Regions from separate parts of the Streptomyces sp. NPDC059355 genome, predicted to be linked through region 2. Evidence: predicted binding sites of a transcription regulator. Region 2 holds the regulator's gene; the other holds the start of a gene.

Region 1 (9,102 bases), on a different contig from region 2:
GGGTGAACGGCGGGAGCGCCGCCAGGTCGACGCGCTCGTAGCGCTCGATCTCGCTGACCGCGGCCCGCATGACGTCGACCAGCGGGACCGGCGCGGGGCCGGCGCCGTGGCCGTGGCCGTGCTCCTGGCCGGCCAGGACCAGCAGGTTCTCGTTGTGGCGGCGCATGACCGTCGCCAGGTGGTCCAGCTTGAACAGGGTCGCCAGCCGGTCCGGGTCCTGCTCCTTGGACTCCAGCTCCTCGATGACCGCGAGCTGGCGCTCGACCAGCCCCAGCGTGCGCAGCGAGAGCGAGACCGACGTCGTCGACATGATGCGGCGGTGCTCTTCGAGACCGGCCCGCAGCTGCGTCAGCTCCTCCTCCAGCGCCTCGCGGCTCGTCGTCAGTTCCTGCTCCAGCGCATCGCGGGACGCGGAGAGCGCCTCGTTGCGGCCGATGAGCCGGCGCCCGTCGGCGTCCAGGCCCGCGATCCGGGTGTGCAGGGAGACGGTCTGGTCGCGGACCGCGTTGAGGTGGCGTACGACCTCGGCGAACTCGTCGTTGCGGCCGGTGAAGCGGACCGGCTCCACCGAGCCCTCCGGGGTCGCCAGCCGTGCTGCGCCGCGGCGCAGCACGGACAGCGGCCGGGTCAGCGAGCGCGCGACGGCCGTCGAGAAGCCGACGGCGACCAGGAACAGCAGGCCGAGGGCGGCGACCAGCGTCTCCAGCCGGGTCACGTCGTCGTCGCGCAGGGTGGCGAGCGCGGTGGCCCGCTGCCCGGCGAGGGTGGCCTCGACGGAGCGCATCCGGTCGATGCGGGCGGAAAGGGAGGGGGCCACGGCGGAACTGTCGAGCCGGCGGTCGGCCGCGGAGAGCGTGGGTCGTTCGGTGAGCCGCTTGAGGTGGTCGTCGGCCGTCTTGACGTCGGGGCCGGTGACGGTGGCGGCGAGGGTCTGGCGTACGTCGGGCCGCGCGACCCGGTTGAAGTCGTCGAGCGCGGCCTGCTCCCGTACGCGGGCCCGCTGGGCGGCGGTGCTGAGTTCGTCCGCGGCGGCCGTGTTGGAGGGCTGCTCGCCGCGGGGGACGGCCAGCGCGCCGAGCAGCAGTCCACGCGTGGCCGAGGCCTGTTCCACGGCCTGGCCGAGCGGGGCCAGCGGGCGGGTGGTGGCGAGGGCGGCGACGGCGCGCGGCGGGGTCAGCTCGGCGAGCCGGTCGCCCGGCGCGAGCAGTTCCGCGATGACGCCCGTGTACGCCTGCTGGGCGGCGAGGGCGCTGCCCTTGCCGTCGACGGCTTCGGTGCGGACGGCCTGGACGCGGCCGAGGGCGCGGGCGAGCGCCTCGTCGGCCTCGTTCTGGACCTCGGCGAGCTGGCGGTCGGTGAGCGCGGTGCGCTCCTGGACGGGGCCCTTCGCCTGGGCGCCGGGGCGGCCCTTGGCCACGTACTCGACGACGGCGTCGCGCTCGTCGCCGAGGAGGTGCGCCAGGGTGAGGGTGTGCTGGCTCTGCTCGGCGAGCGTGACCAGCTGCTGGGAGTCGTTCAGCTCCCGCGTCGCGGAGACCACGGCTGGGGCGCCGGCCGCGAGGACGGTGAGGCCGGCGACGGCGACGCCGATGACGAGCCTGCTGCGCACGCGGACGGGGCGTCCTGCGGGGGCTGGTCCGTCGGTGGCGGTGCCGTTCTTCCGAGACCGCTTCTTCTGCACCGGTGCTCGCAATCCTGTACGTGTGCTCGTGCTCGTCTACTCGTGTGGCCGAGGTAACGGCCGGTCAACAAGTAAACGCCCCCTGCCTCCTCGTACCGCCTCAGACCTTTGCAGTGTGCTGGGCGGAGAGTCTGACATCACCCACCCGGCCACTCGAACGAGTGAACATCACGGATGAGTTGGCAACCAACTCGGCGGTGCGCCTTCAGGGGGCCGCCATGGACGGGTGGTTGAAAGATCGGTGAGGGCTTTGGCAATATGCGCGCCCACAGCCGCCACGGGGGCCCCGAACGCCCTGTCGGCCGCGCGGGCGCCGCGTACCCGACGGACGCCCTATTGGTACGGACCTTTCACTCCGTCCCGGCCGGCCGGCCCGCGCGGGACGGGCAGAATGTCCGTATGCGCATCGACCTCGCCTCGGACCCCGGCGACCCGGAACGCCCCAACGAGGACTGGCTATCGGCGGCGATGCCCGCCGCGGGCGGTGGAGTCCTGGTCGCCCTGGACGGGGTCACCCCACCGGGCGGCGAGGTGGGCTGTTCGCACGGCGTGCCCTGGTTCGCGGCCCGGCTCGGGGGCCGATTGACCGAACTGTCCGGATCGCGACCGGACATGGCGCTGGACCGGATCCTGGCGGAGTCCATCCGCGGCGCCGCCGACGCCCACCGCGAAACCTGTGACCTTTCTCACGTGCGGACCCCGCAGGCGACGGTGGTGATGGTGCGGTGGGACGAGGCGTACGTGGAGCACCTCGTGCTCTCGGATTCCGTGCTGCTCCTCGAAGCGCCGGGCGGCGAGGTGACGGCGGTGCTCGACGACCGGCTGGACCGGATCCCGCGCGAGCTGCTGCGGACATCCGCCTCGGCGGACGCGCTGCGCAACGCGGAGGGCGGCTTCTTCACGGCGGCGGCGGACCCGGAGGTCGCGGCGCGGGCGGTGACGGGCCGGACCCCGCGCGGGCGGGTCCGGGCGCTGGCGGCGCTCACGGACGGGGCGAGCCGGTGGACGGACACCTTCGGGGAGGGCGACTGGGCGCAGTGCCTGGCGGTGCTCCGCAAGGAGGGCGCGCAGTCGCTGATCGCCCGGGTCCGCATCCTGGAATCGGACCCGGCCCGCCCCCGCGGGCGCGGCAAACGCCACGACGACGCCTCGGCGGCGTACGCGGAGCTGTAGTCCCTCCGGGCCCTACTCCGCGCCCTGGTTCAGCTGTCGAAGGAGCCGGGCGAGCTCCGCGACCTCTCCCCGGTCCCAGTCGGCGAGCTTGCGCATGTACTGCTCGCGCCGGGCCCCCCGTACGCGCAGGAACCGCTCCCGGCCCTCGTCCGTGAGGCCGACCAGGGAGGCCCGGCCGTCGGCGGGGTCCGGCTCGCGCGCCACCAGCCCCAGCACTTCCAGGGCCCGCAGCTGCCGGCTCATGGTGGCCTTGCCGACGCCGAAGTACGCGGCGAGCTCGGTGGCCCGCTGCCGCCCCGCCGCCTCCAGCCGCACGAGCAGCCCGTACGCGGCCGGTTCCAGCTCGGGGTGGAGCGCGCGGGCCATCTCCCCGGAGGAGGCCCTGGCGCGCCGGAGGAAGACGGACAGTTCCCGCTCCAGGGCAAGGAACTCCTGGTCTTCGCTTCCGTGCACGTCCGCTCCCATCGCTGATGTCCTGAGGCACCAGTATTTCGCAGCGCGCCCGCCACCGGCCCGGGACCCCGCCCGGGCGTCCCCCCGGACGGAGTCCGGGGGGACGGTCCCGGGCCGGTGGGGTCCGCGGGGAGTGGGCCCGGGCCGTGCGCGGCCGGCCGGTGGGCCGGTCAGGCGGCGACGGTGACCGGGACGGCGTCCGACTGGCGGAGGGCCAGTTCCAGGACCTGGCGCACGTCCGTCACCGGGTGGACCTCCAGGCCCGCCAGCACCTCGGACGGGACGTCGTCCAGGTCGGCCTCGTTCCGCTTCGGGATGATCACCGTGGTCAGCCCGGCCCGGTGCGCGGCCAGCAGCTTCTGCTTGACCCCGCCGATCGGCAGGACGCGCCCGGTCAGCGAGACCTCGCCGGTCATGGCCACGTCGGTGCGCACCTGCCGCCCGGAGAGCAGCGAGGCGAGCGCCGTGGTCATCGTGATGCCCGCGCTCGGGCCGTCCTTCGGCACCGCGCCCGCCGGGAAGTGGATGTGCACACCGCGGTCCTTCAGGTCGGCGACCGGGAGCTCCAGCTCCGCGCCGTGCGAGCGCAGGAAGCTGAGCGCGATCTGCGCCGACTCCTTCATGACGTCGCCGAGCTGCCCGGTGAGGGTGAGTCCGGCGGCGCCCGTCTCGGGGTCGGCCAGCGAGGCCTCGACGAACAGGACGTCCCCGCCCGCGCCGGTCACGGCGAGCCCGGTGGCCACGCCGGGGACGGCGGTGCGCCGCTCGGCGGGGTCCTGCGCGGACTCCGGGACGTGGTGCGGGCGCCCGATGAGACCGCGCAGGTCGTCGGCGCCGATGCGCAGCGGCAGCTCCCGCTCCCCCAGCTCGTGCTGGGAGGCCACCTTGCGCAGGAGCCGCGCGACGGACCGCTCCAGCGTGCGCACGCCCGCCTCCCGGGTGTACTCCCCGGCCAGCTTGCGCAGGGCGTCCTCCTCCAGCACCACCTCGTCGGCGCCGAGTCCGGCGCGCTCCAGCTGACGGGGCAGGAGGTGGTCGCGGGCGATGACGACCTTCTCGTCCTCGGTGTAGCCGTCGAGGCGGACGAGCTCCATGCGGTCGGCGAGCGCCTCGGGGATGGCCTCCAGGACGTTGGCGGTGGCCAGGAAGACGACGTCGCTCAGGTCCAGCTCCACCTCCAGGTAGTGGTCCCGGAAGGTGTGGTTCTGGGCGGGGTCCAGGACCTCCAGCAGTGCGGCCGCCGGGTCTCCGCGGAAGTCCGACCCGACCTTGTCGATCTCGTCGAGCAGGACGACGGGGTTCATGGACCCGGCTTCCTTGACGGCCCGTACGATCCGGCCGGGCAGGGCGCCGACGTACGTACGCCGGTGGCCGCGGATCTCGGCCTCGTCGCGGACGCCGCCGAGGGCGACGCGGACGAACTTGCGGCCCATGGCGTGGGCGACGGACTCCCCGAGGGACGTCTTGCCGACGCCGGGGGGCCCGACGAGCGCCAGTACGGCGCCGCCGCGGCGGCCGCCGACGATGCCCATGCCGCGCTCGCTGCGCCGCTTGCGCACGGCGAGGTACTCGGTGATGCGGTCCTTCACGTCGCTCAGGCCGGCGTGCTCGGCGTCCAGGACCGCCCGGGCGCCGCGGATATCGTACTCGTCCTCGGTCCGCTCGTTCCAGGGCAGTTCCAGGATGGTGTCGAGCCAGGTGCGGATCCAGGAGCCCTCGGGGGACTGGTCGCTGGACCGCTCCAGCTTGTCGACCTCCTTGAGCGCGGCCTCCCGTACCTTCTCGGGCAGGTCGGCGCCCTCGACGCGGGCGCGGTAGTCGTCGGACTCCTCGCCGTCCTTCTCGCCGTTCAGCTCGCGCAGTTCCTTGCGCACGGCCTCCAGCTGGCGGCGCAGCAGGAACTCGCGCTGCTGCTTCTCGACACCGTCCTGGACGTCCTTGGCGATGGACTCGGCCACGTCCTGCTCGGCGAGGTGGTCGCGCAGCCAGGTGATGGCGAGCTTGAGGCGGGCGACGGGGTCGGCGGTCTCGAGCAGCTCGACCTTCTGGGCGACGCTCAGGAAGGGCGAGTACCCGGAGTTGTCCGCGAGCGCGGACACCCCCTCGATCTGCTGGACGCGGTCCACGACCTGCCAGGCCCCGCGCTTCTTGAGCCAGCTGGTGGCGAGTGCCTTGTACTCCTTGACGAGCTCGGTGACCGACCCGGGCAGCGGGTCGGGCAGCTTCTCGTCGACGCTCTCGCCCTCGACCCAGAGCGCTGCCCCGGGCCCGGTGGTCCCGGCCCCGATCCTGACGCGGCCGACACCGCGGATGAGCGCCCCGGGGTCCCCGTCGGAGAGCCGGCCCACCTGCTCGACGGTCCCGAGCACACCGGTGCCGGCGTACTTCCCGTCGACGCGCGGCACGAGCAGCACCCGGGGCTTCCCGCTCCCGACCGCCGCCTGGGCGGCCTCGACGGCCCCCCGCACCTCGGCATCGGACAGGTCCAGCGGAACGACCATCCCCGGCAGCACGACCTCGTCGTCAAGCGGCAGCACGGGCAGAGTGAGCGTTACGGACGTCGAAGCCATGATCTTCCCTCCGGCAGTGAAGTTGAGCTATGCCGACTCAATGCATGTGCGCCGCCCAATGTTCCCCAACACCCGTTCGCCCCCGGCGAACACCCCTCGCCGGCGGACTCAGGGGGCGGGCTGGATGCGGATGTCGCCCGAGGAGGTCTGGACCTTGAGGTGGGAGGGGGCCGTGGGGGTGGAGGGGAGGGTGTTCCGGGTGCCGGAGCCGGTGGCCGTCGTGATCTCGTACGGGGCCGGAGGGACCCTGAGGGTCACGTCGCCCGAGCTGGACTGCGCCATGACCGATCCCGGCGGGCTCGCGAACGTCAGGCGCATGTCGCCCGAGGAGGCGCGGAGGTCGGCCGTCGGGGCGGTCAGGGCGGTGGCCGTGATCGACCCCGAGGACGTACGGACCTTCAGGGGGCCGGTGGTGCGGTCGGCCGTCACGTCGCCCGAGGAGGACGAGAGGTCCGCCCCCGCCACCCCGGTCACCGAGATGCGGCCGCTGCTGCTCGCGAGCGTGACCTTCGCCGAGGCCGGGACCTCCAGGCGGTAGTCGACGAAGCAGGGGGCGGAGCAGCCCTCCGTGAAGGTGAGGACCCCTCCCGACACCCGCTGGCCCGGCTTCGGCGCCGCGTCGCCGCGGTAGTGGACGGTCCGGTGGACCGTGACCCCCGGGCCCGCGCCGGGGCTGACCTCGATGGAGCCGCGCCGGGCGTCCTTCACCTCGACCGCCGTGACGGCCTCCCCGACCGTCACGTCGGCCGTCGCCGTCCTCTGCTGCTCGGCCTCCCCGAAGGAGCAGCCGTAGAGCAGCAGTCCGGCGGCCATGAGGACGACCACCGTCCGACTGAAGCGCAATGACGTGATGTGAGAAGGCATGCACACCAGTGTGGTGAGACCGGGCACCGACCTCGATGGGGGCCGTACCCGGGTTCAGACGCCGATCGCGCCGTCGATCCGCTCGCGCAGCAGGTCGGCGTGGCCGTTGTGGCGGGCGTACTCCTCGATCATGTGGATCAGCACCCAGCGCAGTGACACCTTCCCGCGCCATTCGTCCTCGGCCTCCACGTCCAGATCGGGCGCCGCTGCCGTGAACGACCGCGCGAACGCGACCTCGTCCCGCCAGGCCCCCCACGCCGCGGCGACGGCCCCCGGGCCGGAGGCCGCCCCGTCGAAGTCGCCGTCCGGGTCCGCCTCCGAGGAGAACAGGGCCGGCGCCTCCTGCCCGGCCAGGACCCGGCGGAACCAGCGGCGCTCCACGTCCGCGAGGTGGCGGACCAGGCCGAGCAGCGAGAGCGTGGACGGCTCCGCCGACCGCAGGGCCAGCTCCGCGTCCAGCCCGGCGCACTTCAGCTCCAGCGTCGCGCGCTGCGCCGCGAGGACGTCGGTGAGCAGGAACCGCTCGTCTCCCGTCGCGGGCCCGGCGAAGCGGTCTTCGGAGCGCGCACCGTCGAAGAACCGCCCCCGCCGGCCCGTCACCGCGGGCAGCTCCGGGCGCATGGCCCAGTCCGTCCAGGAGCCGTCGTAGACCGCCAGGCCGGAGTGGCCGGCGAGGGTGGCACCCAGGGCCAGGACGCAGGCCGTCACTCCCGAACCGCAGCTGAAGTACAGCCGCTCCCGGTCACCCGCCAACGCCCGGAAGACCTGGCGGAGTTCCCCGGCGGGCCGCATCAGGCCGCCGCGCTGGAGGTCGCCGAACGGCAGGTTCACCGCGCCCGGCATGTGGCCCCCGCGCAGCCCCGGCCGGGGTTCCGGGGCCGCGCCGGTGAAGCGTTCGCGCGTACGGGCGTCCAGTACGAGCGCTCCGGGATCGGCGAGGGCCGCCCCGACGGCGGCGAAGTCCACCAGCAGTCCCGGTCGCGGCCGGGCCGTGAAGGAGCCGGGCGGACCGTCGTACGCCGGTCCGCACTCCTCGACGGGCAGCCCGGCCGCGGCCCATGCGGGCAGCCCGCCGTCCAGGACGGCCGCCCGGTCGAAGCCCATGGCGCGCAGCATCCACCAGGCCCGCGCGCTGGAGTGGATGCCGGCGCCGTCGTAGACGACGACCGTACTGGTGTCGTCCACTCCGAGCCCGCGCAGCGCCTCCTCGAAGGCCGCGGCCGCGGGCATGGCGTGCGGGGCGGGGGCGTCGTGGTCGGACAGGGCGCCGTCGAGGTCGAAGGGCCGGGCACCCGGGATCCGCCGGCCGGCGCCGCGGTGGGCGCCGACGGAGGCGTCGAACACGACGAGCCCCGGCTCGCCGAGCCGGCCGGCCAGCCAGTCCGCCCCGACCAGCGGCGCGGGCGGGGCGGGTGGGGCGGGCGGCGCGGTCGGGGCGGACGCGGCGGAGCGGGAGACGGTCATGCGGCACCTCCGGGTGGGTCGGCGGGCCGCGCGGACGAAGGGGCCCGCCGCACATCCTCCTACGGGGCCCGAAGATGCCCGCAAAGCGCCTTGCCGGTAAGGGGGTTCGCGAGGATCCTGTGCCCTACATCCGGGCGTGGGGGGAGCCGTATGGCCAAGAGTGTCGTCACCGATGTCGTCGTCAGCCGAAGAGTCCTGTGGATCGGCGCGGAGGCGTATCCGCTGAACAACATCGCGAGGGCGACGACCGTCAGCGTCGACCCCCCGCGCGGGCAGGCGGTCGCGCGCTTCCTGAAGTCCGCCCTGACCGTGATCGTCCTGACCGTCGTCGCCCTCGTCGTGCTCCCGTCGGACTACCAGGACGCGGCGGTGGTGGTCGCGCTCGTGCTGCTCGCTCTCCTCGTGGTGCAACTGGGCGGCGTCGTCCTGGGCAAGGCGTACTACGCGCTGGTGATCGAGACCGCGGGTACGCCGAACACGGCGCTCGTCACCACCGACCGGGACCTCGTCCACGAGCTCGTGCGCATGATCATGGAGGCGATCGACAACCCGCAGGCCAGCTTCCACCAGCAGGTCACGAACTACATCGGCCAGGTCGGGGACAACTTCAAGGTCTTCGGCACCGGCAACGTCGGGAAGGCAGGCAATTGACCGGCAACGAGGACTTCCGGATCGGGCAGGTCGGCGACAACTTCCAGGTCTACGGAACGAACAACATCGGCAAGATCGGCACGCAGAACAACGCGCCGCAGGACCCGCAGGCGGCGCTCCAGGAGCTGATCAGCCTCATCGAGGTGCTGCGGGGACGGGTCCGGGAGGACGACCGGGCGGTCCTGGACGCATCCCTCGACACCCTGACCGAGGACGACGTGGAGCACGGCGCGTTCCGCCGGGCCC
Region 2 (9,102 bases):
ATCGGTGCCGCGCGCCATCCGCTGTCCTCCAGCGGCGCCGCCTGGAGGTCTGCGGCACCCCCTTCAGCTCCCCCCAGGGTGACCCCGGCAAGTCCCAGACCGGCCACAGCCGAGAAGATGACGGTGGCAAGCGCCGAGCGAAGCATTCTCTTGTTCATGGTCGGCTTCGTCCTCACTTGATGAAATCCTCTCCCCCGCCTGTCAGACGATGGCTCATTCAGGCACGTCGCTGCCACAGGGACGATGCATCATGTTCTTGCATGTTCAGGACCCTGGGGGGTGGAGATTTGACCACAAACAGAACAAAAGCGACACATCCCCACTCGGTCACCGAGCTGTGCAGCGAGGGGGCACGGCTCTACACGAGCGCGCTGCGCACGGGACGTATCGCACGTGGGGATGTCAAAACGGCACCCTGCCTGCTCGATCTGGCGTTGTTGCAGCCAGATCCTGATGACGTAAATTCCCTCCGTCCGGTTCCACCGGCGGTGGCACTCGCACAGCGGCTGCATCCGATCGAACGCGAGATCCGCGACAGGCGCCGCGACTCACTCGAACTGTCCGAGGCTTTCGAGCCGTTTCTCGCCATCAGCGCGCAGAGTCCGGCGAGCACCCACGCCATCACCGTCCTCGAGGGCTTCGACCCCATCAACGCGGCCCTCAACCTCGCCACGGCCGAGTGCCACACCGAGATGCTCACCATCCAGCCCGGCGGCGCCCGCCCCAGTCTGGAGCTCACCGAGGCCCTGGAACGCGACCAGCCGCTGACCGACCGCGGTGTCCGGATCCGGACCCTCTACCAGCACACCGTCCGGCACAGCCGCGGCACGCTCGCGTACGTCGACCTCCTCAAGGCCGGCAAGGTCGAGGTGCGCACGCTGGAGGAGCTCTTCGAGCGCCTCATCATCTTCGACCGGACCGTCGCCTTCATCCCGGCCAGCGACGACCGCCAGGTCGCCCTGGAGCTGCGCCACCCGGGGCTGGTGGACTACCTCATCAAGGTCTTCGAGCAGCTCTGGCACCGCGCGGTGCCGCTCCAGGAGGAAGTCACGTACCAGCACACCCGCGGGGGCATCTCGGGCGTGCAGCGCACCATCGCGCAGCTCCTCATCGAGGGGCACGTGGACGAGGCCATCGCCCGCCGGCTGGGCATGAACGTACGGACCTGCCGCGCGCACATCGCGAAGCTCGCCAGCACCCTCGGCAGCGGCAGCCGGGCCCAGCTCGGCTTCCTCATCGCGCGCTCCGGGATCCTGGAGGACGAGGGCGACTGAAACGAGCCGGCCCCGCCCGGAATCCCGGACGGGGCCTGTGCGTGCGTGTCGTGCGTGCGTGCCGTGCGCGCGCGTGCCGCCTGCGTGCGGCGTGCGCATGAGGACGGCTCGGTCAGTCGCCCTGACGCTTCGGCGCGGGGCGCCAGACGACCAGGGCGTTGCCCGCCACCGGCGGCTGGTACTTGACCAGATCCCGCCGGTACGAGGCGTGCACCTGGGCCTCGCGCTGCTGCAGCACGGCGGCCGCGCCGTCCACCGCCGCCGAGAGCTCGGCCACGCGCTGCTGGAGCGCCGCGACCTGGTTCTCCAGCTCGATGATCCGCTTGATCCCCGCCAGGTTGATGCCCTCGTCCTGGGACAGCGCCTGCACCGTGCGGAGGAGCTCGATGTCGCGGGCCGAGTAGCGCCGGCCGCGGCCGGCCGTCCGGTCCGGGGAGACCAGGCCGAGGCGGTCGTACTGGCGCAGGGTCTGCGGATGCAGGCCCGAGAGCTGGGCGGCCACCGAGATCACGTATACCGGTGTGTCGTCCGTGAGCTGGTAGTGGCTCCTGCGGCGGCCGTCCATGTCATGCTCCCTTCGCGGACTCGAACAGCACGGCGCGCGGGTCCTCCGACTCCGTCGCGTCGCGGTACATCTCCAGCGCCTCGCGGGCCTTGTCCGACAGCGAGGCCGGAACAGCGACCTCCACCGTCACCAGCAGGTCTCCGCGGGTGCCGTCCTTGCGGACCGCTCCCTTGCCGCGGGCCCGCATCGTACGGCCGCTGGGGGTGCCCGGCGGCAGCTTCAGCGTCACCGAAGGGCCGTTCAGGGTCGGGACCTTGATGTCGGCGCCCAGGGCCGCCTCGGCGATGGTCACCGGGACGGTGACCGTCAGGTTGTCGTCCTTGCGCCCGAACACCGGGTGGCCGTCGACGTGGACGACAACGTACAAGTCTCCGGCGGGACCGCCGCGTTCGCCCGGGGCGCCCTTGCCGCGCAGCCGGATCCGCTGGCTGTCGGAGACGCCCGCGGGGATCCGGACCTGCATGGTGCGGGAGGACTTGGCCCGCCCGCTGCCCTTGCAGACGTCGCAGGGGGTCTCGGCGATGAGGCCGCGGCCCTTGCAGTCCGCGCAGGGGTCGGTCAGCGAGAACCCGCCGCCGCTGCCCCGCGAGACCTGGCCGGTGCCGACGCAGGTCGGGCACACGCGCGGCGTGCCGTTCTTGTCGCCGGTGCCCGAACAGGCCTTGCAGGGCGCCTGGGAGGACATCCGGAGCGGGACCGTGGCCCCGTCCACCGCCTCCGTGAAGGAGAGGGTGACCTCCGATTCGATGTCCTGGCCGCGGCGCGGCTGGACCCGGGTACCGGGACCCGCGCCGCCGCGGTTGAACAGTCCGCCGAAGACGTCGCCCAGGCCGCCGCCACCGCCGAAGCCGCCCGCGCCGCCGCCACCCTGCTGGGTGCCGCCGAACAGGTCGCCCAGGTCGAAGTTGAACGAGCCGCCGCCCCCGCCGGGACCGGGGCGGAAGCCGCCGTTCCCGAACAGGGCGCGGGCCTCGTCGTACTCCTTGCGCTTCTTGGCGTCGCCGAGGATGTCGTTGGCCTCGGAGATCTCCTTGAAGCGCTCCTCGGCCGAGGCGTCGCCCTTGTTGGCGTCCGGGTGGAACTCGCGCGCGAGCTTCCGGTACGCCTTCTTGATCTCGGCCTCGGTTGCGTCCTTCGGGACACCGAGGACCTTGTAGTAGTCCTTCTCGACGAAGTCCTTCGTGCTCATCCCCGGTGTCCCTCCTCTCGTACCGCTACTGGTTCAACGTCAGCCCTTGTCGGGGGCATCCGTGTCCTTGTCCGAAGGCGCGTCGGCCTCGGCCGACTCGGACTTGGGGGCCGCGCCCGGCTGGGGCTCGGCCACCGCGACCCGCGCGGGGCGGATCGTACGCTCGCCGATCCGGTACCCCGGCTGCAGGATCGCCACGCAGGTGTCCTCGGTGACGTCCGGCGCGTACGAGTGCATCAGGGCCTCGTGGATCGTCGGGTCGAAGGGCTCGCCCTCCTTGCCGAACTGCTGCAGCCCCATCTTGGCCGCGGCGGTCTCCAGCGATTCGGCCACCGACTTGAAGCCGCCGACCAGCTCGCCATGGTCCCGCGCCCGGCCGATGTCGTCCAGGGTCGGGAGCAGCTCCGTCAGGAGGGACGCGACCGCGATCTCCTTGACGGCGATCCGGTCCCGCTCGACCCGGCGGCGGTAGTTCTGGTACTCCGCCTGGAGCCGCTGGAGGTCCGCGGTGCGCTCACCGAGCGCGGTGCGGGCCTGGTCCAGCTGCGCCAGCAGAGCCGTACCGCTGTCCTGGGCGGACTGGGCGGACTGTGCTGCTGCGGAGTCCCCGGCCGGGGCCGCGGCCTCCTCCTTGGAGGAAGCTGCGGCCTTCGGCTCGGCGGCGTCGTCAGGCGTGCCGTCGGCGGGGACTTCGGGCTTCTCCTCGAAGCCCGGGGTCTCCTCCGACATCAGGCAGCGCCGCCCTTCGGCTTGTCCTCGTCCACGATCTCGGCGTCGACGACGTCGTCGTCGGCCTTGGCCTGGCCCGCGTCACCCGCGCCGCCGGCAGCGCCCTGGGCGGCCTGCGCGTCGGCGTAGATGGCCTGGCCGAGCTTCTGGCTGACCGCGGCGAGCTTCTCGGTCGCGGTGCGGATCTCGGTGGTGTCCTCGCCCTTGAGCTTTTCCTTCAGCTCGGCGACGGCGGCCTCGACCTCGGTCTTGACCTCGGCCGGGACCTTGTCCTCGTTGTCCTTGACGAACTTCTCCGTCTGGTAGACGAGCTGCTCGCCCTGGTTGCGGGACTCGGCCGCCTCCTTGCGGCGCAGGTCCTCGTCCGCGTACTGCTCCGCCTCCTGGCGCATGCGGTCGACCTCGTCCTTGCCGAGCGAGGAGCCGCCGGTGACGGTCATCTTCTGCTCCTTGCCCGTGCCGAGGTCCTTGGCCGTGACGTGCATGATGCCGTTCGCGTCGATGTCGAAGGAGACCTCGATCTGCGGGACGCCGCGCGGGGCCGGGGGCAGGCCCGTCAGCTCGAACATGCCGAGCTTCTTGTTGTACGCCGCGATCTCGCGCTCGCCCTGGTAGACCTGGATCTGCACGGACGGCTGGTTGTCCTCGGCCGTCGTGAAGATCTCGGAGCGCTTGGTCGGGATCGTGGTGTTGCGCTCGATCAGCTTGGTCATGATGCCGCCCTTGGTCTCGATGCCGAGGGACAGCGGGGTCACGTCGAGGAGCAGGACGTCCTTGACCTCACCCTTGAGGACACCGGCCTGGAGGGTGGCGCCGATGGCGACGACCTCGTCCGGGTTGACGCCCTTGTTGGCGTCCTGACCGCCGGTGAGCTCCTTGACGAGCTCGGCGACGGCCGGCATGCGGGTGGAGCCGCCGACCAGGACCACGTGGTCGATCTCGGACAGCGCGATGCCGGCGTCCTTGATGACGTTGTGGAACGGGGTCTTGCAGCGGTCCAGCAGGTCCGCGGTCAGCTGCTGGAACTGGGCGCGCGTGAGCTTCTCGTCCAGGTGCAGCGGGCCCTCGGCGGAAGCCGTGATGTAGGGCAGGTTGATCGTGGTCTCCGTGGAGGAGGACAGCTCGATCTTCGCCTTCTCGGCGGCCTCGCGCAGGCGCTGGAGCGCCATCTTGTCCTTGGAGAGGTCCACGCCGTGGCCGTTGGCGAACTGCTTCACCAGGTAGTCGACGACGCGCTGGTCCCAGTCGTCACCACCGAGGTGGTTGTCACCGTTGGTCGCCTTGACCTCGACGACGCCGTCGCCGATCTCGAGGAGCGACACGTCGAAGGTGCCGCCACCGAGGTCGAAGACGAGAATGGTCTGGTCGTCCTTGTCGAGGCCGTAGGCCAGGGCGGCGGCAGTCGGCTCGTTGACAATACGCAGGACGTTCAGGCCCGCGATCTCGCCGGCCTCCTTCGTCGCCTGGCGCTCGGAGTCGTTGAAGTAGGCCGGGACGGTGATGACCGCGTCCGTGACCTTCTCACCCAGGTACGCCTCGGCGTCGCGCTTCAGCTTCTGCAGGATGAAGGCGCTCATCTGCTGCGGGTTGAAGTCCTTGCCATCCAGGTTGATCTTCCAGTCAGTGCCCATGTGGCGCTTGACGGAGCGGATGGTGCGGTCCACGTTCGTGACCGCCTGGCGCTTGGCGACCTCGCCGACGAGGACCTCGCCGTTCTTGGCGAAGGCGACGACGGACGGCGTGGTCCTGGCGCCCTCGGCGTTGGTGATGACGGTGGGCTCGCCGCCTTCGAGAACGCTGACGACGGAGTTAGTGGTGCCCAGGTCGATGCCGACCGCACGTGCCATTTTGATTTCCTCCAGCTGACTTGAGTGGAACAGACTCAACCATGCCCCACCACCGCGCGAACGTCAACAGAGATGAGTGGAGGCGGCTCAACTTTTATCGCGGCCTTACGCTCACAGAAGCCTCCCGAGGGCCGAGCGGGCGATGCTGCGGCGGCCCACTGCGCGGCACCGCCGAAACCGCCGGAGGCGCATGCAGGGTGCCCCCATGCCGCTGCCGCCGCTCACGCTCCCCCCGATCCGGCACCTCGTACGACGGCGCCCCGCGAGCCCGCACCCCCTCGCGCGCCGGCGGAACCTGCCGGACCTGCCCGACCTGCCGGACCTGTCCGCCAAGCGGGTGGTCGACCTCCTCGGGGCCGCCGCGCTGACCGGGCTGCTCGCGCTGCCACTGCTGGCCGTCGCCGCCCTGCTGTACGCGGCCCAGGGCGGGCGGGCCTTCGTACGGGAACCGGCGGCGGGGCTCGCCGGGCGGCCTTTCCTGACCTGGCGGCTGCGCACGGACGGGGCGGGGCGGCTGGGGGCGGCACTGCGGCGGGGCGCCCTGGACGGGGTGCCGCAGCTGCTGAACGTGCTGCGCGGCGAGATGTCGCTGGTCGGGCCGCGCCCCGAACCGCGTACGGACCGGGCCGACCGGCTCCTCGTACGCCCTGGAATGACCGGTTTGTGGCAGGTCAGTGCGCGATCCGACCTCCCCTGGGAAGAGATGGCCCTGCTGGACCGGCACTATGTGGAGAGCCATTGGCTGGGGATGGATCTCGCGATCCTGGCTCAGACCCCTCGGGCGGCCTGTCGGCACAGGCGCTCCTGAGGCATGCCTGAGCGACACAGATCACCGCCCGCCCACCTACATTGCGGCGCGGGGAATGGGTACCCTCAAGCCTTGACTTCATAAGTTACCGCTTAGTAAGTGCCGCCCGAGGAGCCCTTCCATGCAACTCGCCGCGATCATCGTGTCGCTGGTCATCACGGTGGTGGCCGTCGCGCTGTTCGGCCGTGCCACCGTGCAGATCTACCGCTTCGTGCGGCTCGGCCAGCCAGTGCCCGCGGGCACCCGCACCGGCGATCCGACGCAGCGCACCATCACCCTGGTCAAGGAGTTCCTCGGCCACACCCGCATGAACCGCTGGGGCATCGTCGGCTTCGCGCACTGGTTCGTGGCGGTGGGCTTCTTCTCGCTGCTGCTGACGATCGTGAACGCCTTCGGTCAGCTCTTCCAGGCCGACTGGCTGATCCCGATCATCGGCGACTGGCTGCCGTACGAGATCTTCACCGAGTTCCTCGGCCTGATGACCGTCCTCGGCATCGTGACCCTGATCGTGATCCGGCAGCTGAGCCGGCCGGGCGCGGCGGGCCGCAAGTCCCGCTTCGCGGGTTCCAAGACCGGCCAGGCGTACTTCGTCGAGGCCGTCATCCTGATCGTCGGCGTCTGCATCATGACGCTGCGCGCGCTGGAGGGCGTCCAGCACGGCGTCGACGGCTGGGAGCCGGGCTTCTTCGCCTCGTACCCGATGATCGCCGCGTTCGACGGGCTGAGCCTGAGCACGATCCAGTACCTGACGTACTTCTTCGCCGCGCTCAAGATCGTCACCTCCTTCACCTGGATGATCACGGTCTCGCTCAACACGAACATGGGCGTCGCCTGGCACCGCTTCCTCGGCTTCCCGAACATCTGGTTCAAGCGGAACGCGGACGGTTCGACGGCTCTGGGCGCGCTGCAGCCCATGGCGAGCGGCGGCAAGGAGATCGACTTCGAGGAGCCGGGCGAGGACGACGTCTTCGGCGTCTCCCAGGTCGAACAGTTCTCCTGGAAGGGCATCCTCGACTTCTCCACGTGCACGGAGTGCGGCCGCTGCCAGTCGCAGTGCCCGGCGTGGAACACGGGCAAGCCGCTGTCCCCGAAGCTCCTGATCATGTCGCTGCGCGACCACGCCCACGCCAAGGCGCCGTACCTGCTCGCGGGTGGCGGCAAGACCATGGAGGGCGAGGAGAAGGCGACCGCGGAGCAGCTGAAGGACGTTCCGGCGGCGGCGCTGGCGGAGGCCGAGCGCCCGCTGATCGGCACCGCCGAGGAGAACGGCGTCATCGACCCGGACGTGCTGTGGTCCTGCACGACCTGCGGTGCGTGCGTCGAGCAGTGCCCGGTCGACATCGAGCACATCGACCACATCGTCGACATGCGCCGCTACCAGGTGATGATCGAGAGCGCGTTCCCGTCGGAGGCGGGCACGATGCTCAAGAACCTGGAGAAGAAGGGCAACCCCTGGGGTCTGGCCAAGAAGCAGCGCGTGGAGTGGACCAAGGAGGTCGACTTCGAGGTCCCGATCGTCGGCAAGGACGCCGAGGACCTCTCGGAGTACGACTACCTGTACTGGGTCGGCTGCGCGGGCGCTCTGGAAGACCGCGCGAAGAAGACCACGAAGGCCTTCGCCGAGCTGCTGAACATCGCGGGCGTCAAGTTCGCGATCATGGGCGGCGACGAGAAGTGCACCGGTGACTCCCCGCGCCGCCTGGGCAACGAGCCGCTGTTCCAGCAGCTGGCCCAGGAGAACGTGGCCATGCTGAACATGGCGTTCGGCGAGGACGACGACGACCCGGAGACGAAGAAGCCGAAGTCGGCGAAGCGGATCGTCTCCACCTGCCCGCACTGCTTCAACACCATCGCGAACGAGTACCCGCAGCTGGGCGGCGAGTACGAGGTCATCCACCACACGCAGCTGCTGCAGCACCTGATCGACGAGGGCCGGCTGCTGCCGGTGACGCCGGTGGACGGCCTGATCACGTACCACGACCCGTGCTACCTGGGCCGGCACAACAAGGTCTACACGCCGCCGCGCGAGATCATGTCGGCCGTGCCGGGCCTGCGGCAGCAGGAGATGCACCGCCACAAGGAGCGGGGCTTCTGCTGTGGCGCCGGTGGCGCGCGGATGTGGATGGAAGAGCGCATCGGCAAGCGCATCAACAACGAGCGCGTGGACGAGGCGCTGTCCCTGAACCCGGACATCGTCTCGACGGCCTGCCCGTTCTGCCTGGTCATGCTGACGGACTCGGTGAACGGCAAGAAGAACGACGGCCAGGCGAAGGAATCCATCCAGGTCGTGGACGTGGCCCAGCTCCTCCTGGAGTCGGTGAAGGCCCCGGCCCCGACGGAAGCCGAACTGGCGGCGGAGGCCTTGGCGGCGGAGGAGGCTGCGGCCGCCGAGGCCGAGGCGGCAGCGGCGGCGGCGGAAGCCGAGGCCAAGGCGAAGGCCGAGGCGGAAGCCGAGGCCAAGGCCGAGGCCGAAGCGGAGGCCGAGACCGAGGTCGAGCCCGCCGCAGAGGCGGAGGCGGAGACCGAGGCGGCCACGGACGCGGACACCAAGGTGGCCGCCGAGGCCGAGGCCGAGACTGCCGCCACGGCGGAAGCTGCGACCGAGGCGAAGGCGGAGCCCGAGGCCGCTGCCGAAGCCGAGGCCACGGCCACGGCCGAGCCGGAGGCCGCCTCGGCCGAGCCGGAGGCGG

What was found. The regulator HspR, encoded in region 2, represses chaperone genes until heat shock. The targets are predictions, from matches to a motif close to TTGAGNNNNNNNNNCTCAA.
Region 1: lon (endopeptidase La) is a predicted target of HspR. The motif match lies at 5,900-5,918, and genes of this name have one in related genera.

What each region holds. Positions count from the first base shown of each region.
Region 1 covers NZ_JBHYXN010000044.1:25,763-34,864, forward strand. Annotated here, with positions in the region: gene ACFXGI_RS31145 (nitrate- and nitrite sensing domain-containing protein) at 1-1,609, opposite strand, end outside; gene ACFXGI_RS31150 (protein phosphatase 2C domain-containing protein) at 2,081-2,854, shown strand; gene ACFXGI_RS31155 (MarR family transcriptional regulator) at 2,867-3,319, opposite strand; gene lon (endopeptidase La) at 3,478-5,877, opposite strand; gene ACFXGI_RS31165 (DUF4097 domain-containing protein) at 5,986-6,741, opposite strand; gene ACFXGI_RS31170 (DinB family protein) at 6,796-7,350, opposite strand; partial or broken gene ACFXGI_RS31175 (sulfurtransferase) at 7,333-8,205, opposite strand; gene ACFXGI_RS31180 (DUF6232 family protein) at 8,356-8,856, shown strand; gene ACFXGI_RS31185 (hypothetical protein) at 8,853-9,102, shown strand, end outside.
Region 2 covers NZ_JBHYXN010000033.1:82,396-91,497, reverse strand. Annotated here, with positions in the region: gene ACFXGI_RS27370 (helix-turn-helix transcriptional regulator) at 261-1,274, shown strand; gene ACFXGI_RS27365 (heat shock protein transcriptional repressor HspR) at 1,387-1,839, opposite strand; gene dnaJ (molecular chaperone DnaJ) at 1,841-3,028, opposite strand; gene grpE (nucleotide exchange factor GrpE) at 3,068-3,757, opposite strand; gene dnaK (molecular chaperone DnaK) at 3,757-5,604, opposite strand; gene ACFXGI_RS27345 (sugar transferase) at 5,810-6,412, shown strand; partial or broken gene ACFXGI_RS27340 ((Fe-S)-binding protein) at 6,534-8,747, shown strand.